One region of the Muricaecibacterium torontonense genome, then DNA from elsewhere that is predicted to be linked to it. Evidence: predicted binding sites of a transcription regulator. Region 1 holds the regulator's gene; the other holds the start of a gene.
What was found. The regulator NrdR, encoded in region 1, represses ribonucleotide reductase genes. The targets are predictions, from matches to a motif close to AAACACNATATATNGTGTTT.
Positions count from the first base shown of each region.

Region 2: a site for NrdR is predicted at 3,843-3,862, ahead of nrdD (anaerobic ribonucleoside-triphosphate reductase). Genes of this name have one in related genera too.

Region 1 covers NZ_SRYE01000003.1:158,120-164,034, forward strand. The annotation lists gene hflX (GTPase HflX) at 1-1,272, shown strand, start outside; gene E5334_RS05810 (heparan-alpha-glucosaminide N-acetyltransferase) at 1,277-2,089, opposite strand; gene lexA (transcriptional repressor LexA) at 2,089-2,763, opposite strand; gene nrdR (transcriptional regulator NrdR) at 3,090-3,542, shown strand; gene dut (dUTP diphosphatase) at 3,535-3,981, shown strand; gene E5334_RS05830 (NCS2 family permease) at 4,116-5,429, shown strand; gene E5334_RS05835 (solute carrier family 23 protein) at 5,532-5,915, shown strand, end outside.
Region 2 covers NZ_SRYE01000003.1:1,676-7,590, forward strand. The annotation lists gene E5334_RS05025 (aminotransferase class I/II-fold pyridoxal phosphate-dependent enzyme) at 1-151, shown strand, start outside; gene E5334_RS05030 (YfcC family protein) at 665-2,254, shown strand; gene trpS (tryptophan--tRNA ligase) at 2,488-3,537, shown strand; gene nrdD (anaerobic ribonucleoside-triphosphate reductase) at 4,095-5,915, shown strand, end outside.

The DNA.
Region 1 (5,915 bases):
TCCATGGCAGAGCTTGCGCGACTGGCTCAAACCGACGGCGCTCAGGTGGTGGGGGAGCTCACACAGCGTCTGGACAGACCAGTTCCTAAGACCTTTATTGGGTCGGGCAAAACTCGTGAGCTGGTAGACCTTGTTCATGCTCTGGATGTAGATGTGGTCATCTTTGATGACGAGCTCACACCTTCCCAGCAATCCAATATCGAAAAAGCGGTGGGCGAGCCCGTAAAGGTCATTGACCGCACTGCCCTCATCCTAGATATCTTTGGCAACCATGCTAAAACCCGCGAGGGGCGTCTGCAGGTGCAATTGGCCCAGCTCCAATATGTACTGCCACGTCTTCGTGGCATGTGGAGCCACCTGATGGGCGAGCAAACCCGTGGCGGCATTGGAAGCCGTTTTGGTCAAGGCGAATCCCAGTTAGAGGTGGACCGTCGACTGGTGCGCGATCGCATCTCAAAACTGCGCGAAGAGCTCAAGCGCTTGGCTCAGCGCCGAGAGGTGCAATCCAAAGCGCGCTGGGACTCTGGTGTCTATCGAGTGGCCCTTGCGGGCTATACCAATGCGGGAAAGTCAACGTTGCTCAACGCTCTCACAGATTCGGACGTCTACGCCAAAGACGAGCTATTCGCCACCCTTGATCCCACCACGCGCGCCCTCGATTTGGCGGAAGGCCGCAAGATCACCATCACTGACACTGTAGGGTTCATTCAAAAGCTCCCCACCACGCTAGTGGAGGCCTTCAAGTCCACACTTGCCGAAGTGGCTGCTGCAGACCTCATCATCATCGTCGCTGACGCCTCTGATCCTCATTGGCCTGCCCAGGTGGCTTCTGTGCGCGATACTCTCGAGCAAATCGATGCAGGATCTATCACAAACCTTTTGTGTCTTAATAAGATCGATGAGTTATCTGCTGCCGAGAAGGACACCCTTCGCATCATGCACCCTCAAGCACTGCAGGTTTCTGCACTTACCGGCCAAGGACTTCCGGGGCTACTCCATGAGATTGCAACTATCGCCTCTGAGAATGACTGCACGGTAACTGCGCGCATCCCCTACGAAAAGGGACTGCTCATGAAGATGGTTCATGAGCGTGGGCAAGTACTTCGTGAAACCTATGAGGACGGGGGATTGCTTATCACCGCAAAGGTTCCCGTGCGCCTTGCAGGCACGTTGGCTCCCTATCGCGTAGACGGTGACAACTTGGAATCCAAAGAAGACTCCGAGTCAGAGCCAGATACAGAGCGGAATGTCTCAGAGTCTCCCGTTACCTAGGGTGCTATAACAGTCCCGCAAGCGTCAGGCAGCCTAGAATAATTGGTTGGTGCACTATATAAATAGCGAGCGCATGCCGTCCAATCCATTGGAGAGGGCGGCATTGTGCTCGTAAGAACCATGCTGGATATCCTGTGCGCAAGAATGTGCGACCCGCCGCAATGCCTACGCCATAGATTAAGGCATACGGTATCAGCGGGTAGTAGTCGCCAGAGATAAAGCCAGGACCCGGAAACCCCGCCCAAGAAAACCAAGAGATGGCGTAAAGGTTTGCTGGGAGCTCTGCTGTGAAGCCAGGGAATCCAAAGCTTCCCTGAGGCACATGGAGACAGGCGAGGAAGAGCACAAAGAGGACGGTGGTAGCCAGAGGCCCAGAAGGCTCTAGGCCCACCCGTTCTAGCAGTGCATCTATCAAGGTAGCTCCCCCTATGCAGTAGATGATGCCAAAATTGATGGGATCATCTACTGCAGCCAGAGAAGTTACAACAAAAATCGCAGCTGCTACCACTAGGTAGCGCAGCGAGCGAATGAGATTGTTTTTGGAAAAAGAACACATCCATCCAGAGACCAAAAGGAAGGTCCAGCTGATAGAGGCGCGCCAAATATCTTCAAAGGGCGGCTTGAACCAAAACAAGGAGACCGAGGTAAGCACTACCAAGTCATAGCAAAGATGAAAGAGCACCATGGAGGTCACAGAAAGACCCCTCACCGCGTCAAAGAGACCGACACGGCCAGAGGGGTGGGACCAACCCTGATGGAGAGGGCTTACGTTAAAAGATGTATCCGTTGTCTTTAAGGCGTGATCCTGAGGAGCCATTAGACAATAGAACGCATAAGAGCCGTTACACGACCAATGATATGGGGTTCACGCACATAGATGGGGTCCATAGAGTCATTCTCAGGTTGCAGGCGACAGCGGTCCTTCTCGCGATAGAAAGTCTTTACAGTGGCGCCATCATCGATAAGGGCCACAACGATCTCTCCGTTTACTGCATCATGCGCCTCAGAGACCACTAGATAGTCGCCATCAAAGATGCCGGCATTGATCATGGACTCTCCGCGCACACGCAGCACGAAGGAGCTGGAATCGCCCACTACGCTGGTGGGAAGCTGCAGTACATCCTCGACGTTTTGCTCAGCCAGGATGGGTACGCCTGCAGCTACGCGGCCTACCACTGGAAGTCTAATGACTCCGTCGTTAGGATCGTGTTCCACCGTTACCTGTGCATGGGAAGAATGAGGTGCTGCCGGCTGAGGTGTGCTCTTCTCGGCACCGCTGATGATCTCGATAGTCCTGGATTTATTGGCAGTGCGCCTAATGAGGTTGAGATCTTCCAAGGTTTGCAGATGCATATGCACAGTGCTGGGAGATTTGAGACCTACCGCAGCGCCAATCTCGCGCACTGAGGGCGGATAGCCATGCTCCTGGCTATAGGTAACCAGAAAGTCATAGATCTGTTGAACGCGATGACTCAGTTGTGGCCGTGACATGGGCACTCCTGCCAGTAGGTCTTGCTCCTGTGTCCCTATCATAGCCAAACGAACGTTCGGGCGCAAACAGATGTTCGCAGAAAATAGGCAAGTTGTTTCCGATAAGCGAAATAGTGGAGACTATGTGAAACACTTTGGAAGAATCTGTGGTAATGTAACGCCGCACAGGTTAATCGGCAGCTATTTTGGCTTGACCGGTTGGCATCCATGACGTTGGGCATTAGCCTGTCTCAAGGTTCGACGCCTTACGTATCCGGTAAATTCGCGACGTCTTTTGCATAGGACTCTAAAGCTCTATAAATCCTAGCGACAGGAGAGATTGGTCGATGCGCTGTCCCAATTGCGGGTGTGATGATTCCAAGGTCATTGATTCCAGGCCTTCTGAATCCCATGAAGCTATCCGTCGCAGGCGCGTGTGCACTGCCTGTGGTTGTCGTTTTACCACCTATGAACGCCGAGAAGAGCTGCCTCTCGTAGTAATTAAGAGCGATGGCCGTCGCGAGCCTTTCGATCGGCAAAAGATCATGCGCGGTCTTGTGGCCGCTACGGTCAAGCGCGATTTGGACGTGGCTCAGCTGGACGCTCTTATCGACTCGGTAGAAAACGAGCTTCGCGACGGCGGCATCACAGAAGTTCCCAGCAAGCGTCTGGGCGAGATGGTCCTTTTACATCTACGAGATATAGATGACGTGGCCTATGTGCGGTTTGCCTCAGTCTATCGCGAGTTTAAAAACCTTGATGAGTTTTCTGAAGAGCTTCGGAGGCTTGCCAATGAATAGCGGTATCACCCTGCCCATTCAGCGACTGGACCCTGCAGTGGAGCTTCCTTCCTATGCCTATGTGGGTGATGCGGGGTTGGATCTTCGTTCCGCAGAGGATGTAGTGTTGGCTCCTCATGAGCGTCGCCTGATTTCTACCGGGTTAGCCATCGCTATCCCTGATGGCTATGCCGGCTTTGTCCAGCCTCGCAGCGGCATGGCCCTCAAACAAGGGCTCTCTATGGCCAATACTCCCGGTCTTGTGGATTCCCATTATCGTGGCGAGCTCAAAGTCTGCGCTATCAATCTAGATGACGAGAAACCCATCGCCATTACCCGGGGCGATCGCATCGCCCAGCTGGTCATCCTTCCGGTGCCTCAGGTAACTCTCTTAGAGGTGGATCAGCTGGATGAGACCGATCGCGGCACAGGGGGATTTGGTTCCAGCGGCGTTTCTTAAATACGCCTGGGATAGACGTGCGAGTCGTCTTGTAGGTGAGGCTGGCGCGTCGGAGTGGGGGAGGATCGGCCTCCCAAAGCGAGAGAATACATGAGAGGAATTTGTCTATGGCAAATCAAGCCCAAGGAGGCGCGCTGGAAAACTTCTTCCATATGAGCGCCCGTGGATCGTCTGTGGGCCAGGAGGTACGTGCTGGTCTCACAACCTTTCTGGCGATGGCCTACATCATCGCCGTCAATCCGTCCCTGTTGGAGGCTGCGGGCATTCCTTCGGGGGCAGCAGTGACTGCTACTTGTATTGGCGCTGGCATCATGACCATCCTCATGGGCCTCTTCGCCAATCGTCCTTTGGCCTGCGCCTCGGGCATGGGCATCAACGCGGTGGTCGCCTTCACCCTCACCGGCCTTTGCGACGGCGATTGGCACGCCGCTATGGCGGTCATCTTTATCGAGGGTATCGCCATTCTTATTCTGGTGCTTTGCGGTCTGCGTGAGGCCATCATGGATGCCATCCCCGCATCTCAGCGCCACGCCATCGCCGCTGGCCTGGGTCTTTTCATATGCCTTATCGGCCTCATCAACGGGTCCATTGTGGTAAACGATGACTCCACCCTCATCACCATGGGAGCCCTGAGCGACCCCAACTACATCGTGGCCATGATCGCCATCTTCTCCACCTTCGTGCTCTACTGCATGAATGTGCCCGGCGAGATCCTCATTGGCATCGTCATTGCCGTGATCGTGGGCATTCCTCTGGGTGTCACCGCTACTCCCACTGGCATCGTGTCCTCGCTGGACTTCTCCACCTTTGGCGCCCCCTTCCTCACCGACGAGTCCGGTGTCATGGGTATCGCCAAGGTCGTGGCGAGCCCCGTCCTTCTCATGTTCGTGTTCTCCCTCATGATGTCTGACTTCTTCGACACCATGGGCACCGCTTTCGCAGTGGCCAAGCAGGGTGACTTCCTTACTGCCGATGGCAAAGTGGAAGACATTCGCCCCATCCTCATTGTTGACTCCTGCGCAGCTGCCGTAGGCGGCCTGGTGGGCGCTTCCTCAATCACCACCTTTGTGGAGTCTGCTTCCGGCGCTGCCGATGGCGGTCGCACTGGCCTCACCTCCATCACCACCGGCGTGCTGTTCGTTCTAGCCGCCTTCTTCGCACCTCTCATTGCCGTGGTGAGCTCTCCTGCCACCACCGGCGCTCTGGTGCTCGTGGGCTTCCTCATGATGGATCAGGTCCAAGACATCGACTGGAACTCCAAGCTCGATGGCCTGCCCGCCTTCATCACTCTGGCCGGCATCCCCTTGACCTACTCCATCTCCACCGGTATTGGCCTGGGCTTCATCACTTACGTGGTGGTTGCCTGCGCCACCGGCAATGCGAAAAAGGTCAAGCCTCTCATGTGGGTGGCTGCAGTCGCCTTCTTGGTATCTTTCCTCATCTCATAATTGCCGATAAGGGCTGCACCCTCTTTTCATCAGCTTTGTTGTTAATGATGCAGGTCCCGCCACCAGAGGGCGAGGGCCTGCATTTTTTGAGAAAGGAGTTTCATGGCAGAAAGAGAAGTGATTGGAGTCTCCGACCGCGTGTCGGTGGGCAAAGCGATCCCTCTTGGCATCCAGCACATGATGTCAATGTTTGGGTCCACCGTACTGGTGCCCATGCTCACGGGTCTGCATCCCAGTGCTGCCATCATGTGTTCAGGTATCGGCACGGTGTGTTACCTGCTCATGACCAAGAACAAGATTCCTAGCTACCTAGGAAGCTCGTTCGCCTTTATCAGCCCCATTATTGCGGTTGGCGCTACACAGGGCACCGCAGCGGCGCTCTCCGGCGTGGTTGTGGCTGGTCTAGTTTTTCTGGCAGTGGCCGGCATTATCAAGCTCATCGGCACCGGTTGGATCGATCGCATTTTGCCCCCGGTGCTCATTGCC
Region 2 (5,915 bases), 160 kb from region 1:
CTGTCTGGACCTGCTGGACACTTATGGCTTGCTGCTGATTCCTGGCAGCTGTTTCGATTTGCCAGGGGGCGCCCGTCTGGGGTACTGCTGTCCCGAGGAGGAGCTCCACAAGGGCTTGGATCTTTTGGGACAGGCCCTCGCAGCGCTTTAAAGAGCATTGCTCACGCTAGTCCAACTTAAGCTCGTTCCATGCACCCAACACCAGGGCACTCAGAAGAGATTCTGGGTGCCCTGGTGGCGTTTGTCGGCAGAAAGGGAGAGCAAAAGCAGAGGGTTATGGCCCTTTTGTTGCCGAGAAAAACATCCCTCCCTGACAGAACGCCTCTTAGTACTCCTGATGACAGATAATTGCAAGAAGATTTCGGCGGTTAGTCTTTGATTACTATGAGGTTTCCGCTGGCCTAAAAGGTGCGTATATGCATCCGTCAGAACTATGAGCGTCCTACTATGTCTCAAGTTGCATAACCAACTATATTTATGTATAAAAACTCCCCGAATAGTTGGTAAACATAAACCGTTCAGCGTAAAAGCGTGTAATAACTGGCCTTTTTTGCATTACATAAAGCTATCTTTTTGCTAATCTCAAACAGCTTGAAAACAGCGGTTTGTAACTTCCGTATTCATAGGACACAAGCGGCCTATGAAAAAGAAAGGAGAACCAGGCATGTCAGATGTGACAAAGCCTAAGAAGAAGCGGGAGATGCTTACTTCTTACACGATTCTCATCATTATGCTGATTATCGTGGCTCTCATCTCCGTTGCCATGGCTGCCGGCATCCCTGACATCACCGCCGCATCTCTGGGCGATGTGGTCATGGCTCCTGCCGAGGGCTTCGTTGACGCCGTTGACGTATGCCTCTTCGTCATGGTGCTCGGCGGCTTTTTGGCCATGGTCGAGAAGTCCGGCGCGCTGAATGCGGGCATCTCTGCTCTGGTGCGTGCCATGGGCGGCAATGAGCTTCGTCTCATCCCCATCCTCATGATCATCTTCTCCATTATGGGTACCACCTACGGCTTCTGCGAGGAGTCCGTGGGCTTCTACGCGCTTTTGGCTGCCACCATGATGGCTGCTGGTACCGACGTGCTCGTTGGCGCTGCCATGGTGCTTCTGGGCGCCGGCTGCGGTGTGCTTGGCTCCACCGTCAACCCCTTCGCCACCGGTGTTGCGTCTGCCACGCTTACCTCCATCGGTATTCCAGTGAACCAGACCATCATCATCGTGCTGGGCCTCATCCTCATGGTGGTGTCCAACGTCATCTCCATCATGTATGTCTACAAGTACGCGAAGAAGGTCAAGGCCGACACCGGCAAGTCCATCCTCACCGGCCACGAGATCGAGGCTGCAGAGAAGGAGTACGGCGAGGCCGCTGCTGCCGTTTCCAACACCACTGAGGTCACCGGCCGCCAGAAGGCCGTTCTGGTGCTCTTCGCCCTCACCTTCTTGGTCATGATCATCGGCTTCATCCCTTGGGAGGACCTGGGTGTTGACGCCTTCAACGTAGGCTATGCTTCCGAGGAGGCCATGGCCCCCATCACCGGCGACGACATCGTGGCTGGCTGGTCCGACGCTGGCGCCGACGGCGTGCTGGCCTTCAACACCGAGCCTGACGCGGTGATCACCACCGAGACCACCACCTCCAACGGCTGGTCCGCATTCCTCACCGGCACCCCTCTGGGCCAGTGGTATTTCGCCGAGGCTACTGCCTGGTTCTTGCTGATGGCTATCATCATCGGCATCGTGGCCGGCCTTTCCGAGCGCGAGCTGGTGGACGGCTTCATCGCCGGCGCCGGCGACATGATGGGCGTTGTGCTCGTCATTGCTCTGGCCCGTGGCGTCTCCGTCCTCATGGGCGTCACCGGTCTGTCCGACTGGATCCTGGCCACTGCCGCTGAAGGCCTCAAGGGCATGAGCGCCATCGTCTTCGCGCCGCTGTCCTTCATCCTCTACGTGCTGCTGTCCTTCCTGATCCCCTCCAGCTCCGGCATGGCCACCGTCTCTATGCCCATCATGGGGCCCCTGGCTGTGGATCTGGGCTTCTCCCCCGAGGTCATGGTGCAGATTTATTCCTCCGCCAACGGATTTGTGAACCTGTTCACCCCCACCTCCGGCGCCATTATGGGCGGCCTGGCACTGGCACGCGTGGAGTACTCTACCTGGCTCAAGTTCGCCACCAAGCTCTTGGTGGTGCTCTTCATCGTGCTTGTGGTCATCGTGACCCTGGCATGCATGTTCATCGTGCCAGCTGCTGCCTAAGGGAGCGCTCGCAGACTGAGGCTATTACTACCGCTGGGTAGCCTAGGTACGAATCGATAAAGGAGCTGCAACTCGTGAGGGTTGCGGCTCCTTTTTTCTTAGGGCACCAGGGATGGGCCGTGAGCCTGGGTGCCCCAGGCTTCTCGGCAAGCGCTTTGCGGGGTTTCTGCCTGCAAGATACGGGGTATTATTGACGGGTTAGAGACCCACACGCGTTAAGGAGTGGATGACCCATGGCAAACGAGGACAGCTACGCAGAGGCTCATAGGCGCTCTGAGTCTACCTGGGAGAAACTCAAGGCAGACCCTCAAAGCTTCACGATGCTATCCGGCGACCGTCCCACTGGTCACCTGCACCTGGGCCACTTCTTTGGCACTATTCGCGAGCGCATCCGCATGCAGGACATGGGTGTGCACACCAACATCCTGATCGCCGACTATCAGGTGATCACCGATCGCGACAATACCGAGCACATCCGTCAGTACACCTATGACATGGTGCTGGACTACCTGGCGCTGGGAGTCAACCCAGAGAAGACCATGATCTTCACCCACTCGGCGGTGCCCGCCTTAAACCAGCTGATGCTGCCATTCTTGTCGCTGGTCACCGAGTCCGAGCTTTTGCGCAATCCCACCGTCAAGGCCGAGCAGGAGGCCTCTGGCCATGCGCTGACCGGCCTATTGCTCACCTATCCGGTACACCAAGCCTGCGACATCCTCTTCTGCAAAGCCAACGTGGTACCCGTGGGCCGCGACCAGCTGCCGCACATCGAGCAAACCAGAAACATTGCCCGCCGCTTCAACGAGCGCTATGGCCAGGTGTTTCCCATGCCCGTGGGTCTGCTCTCGGAGACGCCCCTTTTGCCAGGTCTCGACGGCCGCAAGATGTCCAAGAGCTATGGCAATGCCATTGCCATCTCTATGACTGCCGAGGAGACCGCCCGCCTCATCAAGAAATCCAAGACCGATTCAGAGCGTCTTATCACCTTCGATCCCGAGAACCGCCCAGGCGTCTCTGCCCTTATCACCACTGCGGCCACTGTCACCGGCCGCGACCCCCAAGAGATCGCCGAGTCCATTGGCAATGACGGCTCAGGCGCCCTCAAGCGCTACGTGACCGAGGCTGTCAACGGTTATCTGGAGCCGGTCCGCGAGCGTCGTGCCGAGCTTGCCCAGAACCCCGATCTTGTGAAAGAGGTCTTAAGCGAGGGCAACCGCCGCGCCAATGCCATCGCCAATGAGACGCTGGCCCAGGTGCGCGAGGCTATGGGAATGGTTTACTAACGCATTCCATTAACCCTTTCTACACACCTGCGTAAGAGGACATGCCGGTCGTCCGGTGATGTCCTCTTTTTTCATGGACGCCACAGCTCTATGAGGAATGTCTATATATCTATAAACATCGAATCATATGCATGGTCTCTTAATAATATGCGTCCTTTGTCACCCCTATATCTTGTGGTTGTCTCAAGCCGGATCCACCTGGCTATAGGTGGCCGTTTGGTGGGGCTATGCAGGACTTTCCCTAGAAGCGACCTTCAAAGATCTCGAGGGGCCTTACATTCTTGAGGAATAGAAATGTTGCCAGTGGATACAACATATAGTGGTAGCAAGCCTAATGACAGTCTATAAATGGTATACAGGCTCAGGAAAGAAAAACGGCTGCAAACAAAAGTCAAGGCTTAATCTCGACTTTTTTCCTTCCTATAGTGGGATGTGCGCTGCGACATTTGCACCTCCCGTCTTCTGGAGTGCATCCGGCGGCTACCACAATATTTAGTACTGGGCCTATGGCCTAAGATTTCGACACTATTCCTGCAACCAATGAGAAGAGATCGCCCATGAAGATCACCAAGCGTAATGGCTCAGAGGTCACCTTTGATGTTACCAAGATCATCAATGCTATAACCAAAGCCAACATCACCGTGCCTCAGGATCTTCGTTTGACCGCCGCGCAGATCGATGACGCAGCCACCGCGGTGGAGGCTGAGTGCGAGGTCTGCGGCCACACCGTCACCGTAGAAGAAGTCCAGGACATGGTCGAGGATCAGATTATGGCCAAGGGCGCCTTCTCCGTGGCTCGCAACTACATCACCTATCGCTATATCCAGAGTCTCAAGCGCACCTCCAACACCACCGATGACCGCATTCTGTCGCTCATCGAGTGCAACAACGAGGACGTCAAGCAAGAGAACTCCAATAAGAACCCCACGGTCAACTCCGTCCAGCGCGACTACATGGCGGGCGAGGTGTCCAAAGACCTCACCAACCGCCTACTGTTGCCTCAGGAGATTGTTGACGCCCACAAAGAGGGCATCATCCACTTCCATGACGCAGACTACTATGCGCAGCATATGCACAACTGCGACCTGGTGAACCTGGAAGACATGCTGCAAAACGGCACCGTCATCTCTGGCACCCTCATCGAGAAGCCCCACTCCTTCTCCACCGCCTGCAACATTGCCACGCAGATCATCGCCCAGGTGGCTTCCAGTCAGTATGGCGGCCAGTCCATCTCCCTCACCCATCTGGCTCCCTTTGTAGACGTAAGCCGCAAGCGCATTCGTCGCGAGGTCGCCCAAGAGCTGGACGAGCTGGGCTTTGGGCCTACCCAAGAGCAGGTGGACCGCATTGTGGAGGAGCGCCTGCTCGACGAGATCCGCCGCGGCGTGCAAACCATCCAATATCAGGTGGTCACCCTTATGACCACCAACGGCCAGGCCCCCTTCGTGACGGTCTTCATGTACCTCAATGAGGCCCGCAACGCGCAAGAGAAACACGATCTGGCGCTGGTGATCGAGGAGACGTTGCGCCAGCGCTTCGAGGGCGTCAAGAACGAGGCCGGCGTCTGGGTGACCCCGGCCTTCCCCAAGCTCATCTACGTGCTCGAGGATGACAACATCGAGCCTGGCCAAAAGTATTACTACCTCACCCAGCTGGCTGCCAAGTGCACCGCCAAGCGCATGGTGCCCGACTACATCTCCGAGAAGATCATGCGCCAGCTCAAGCTCTCCCGCGGCGAGCAGCCGGGTGAGGGCGATGTGTACACCTGCATGGGCTGCCGCAGCTTCCTCACCCCTGACCGCTCTGGCAATGGCTATGACAACGTGGCCAATGCAGGCAACTACGAGCCGGGCAAGCCCAAGTACTACGGCCGCTTCAACCAGGGCGTGGTCACCATCAACCTGCCTGACGTAGCCCTCTCCAGCGGTGGAGATATGGATCGCTTCTGGGAGATCTTCGACGAGCGCCTGGAGCTTTGCCATCGCGCGCTGCTCTGCCGCCACAACCGCCTCAAGGGCACTGTCTCCGACGCGGCGCCTATCCTCTGGCAGTACGGTGCCTTGGCGCGCCTTCCCAAGGGTGCCACCATCGACCCCCTGCTTTATGGCGGCTACTCCACCATCTCGCTGGGTTATGCCGGCCTCTACGAGTGCGTGCGCTACATGACCGGCCATTCCCACACCGACGAGGCTGCGACCCCCTTTGCCCTGGCTGTCATGCAGCACATGAACGACAAGTGCGCTCAGTGGAAAGAGGAGAGCAACATCGACTTCTCTCTCTATGGCACGCCGTTGGAGTCCACCACCTACAAGTTCGCACGCTGCCTCCAGCGCCGCTTTGGCATCATTCCCGGCATTACCGATAAGGGTTACATCACC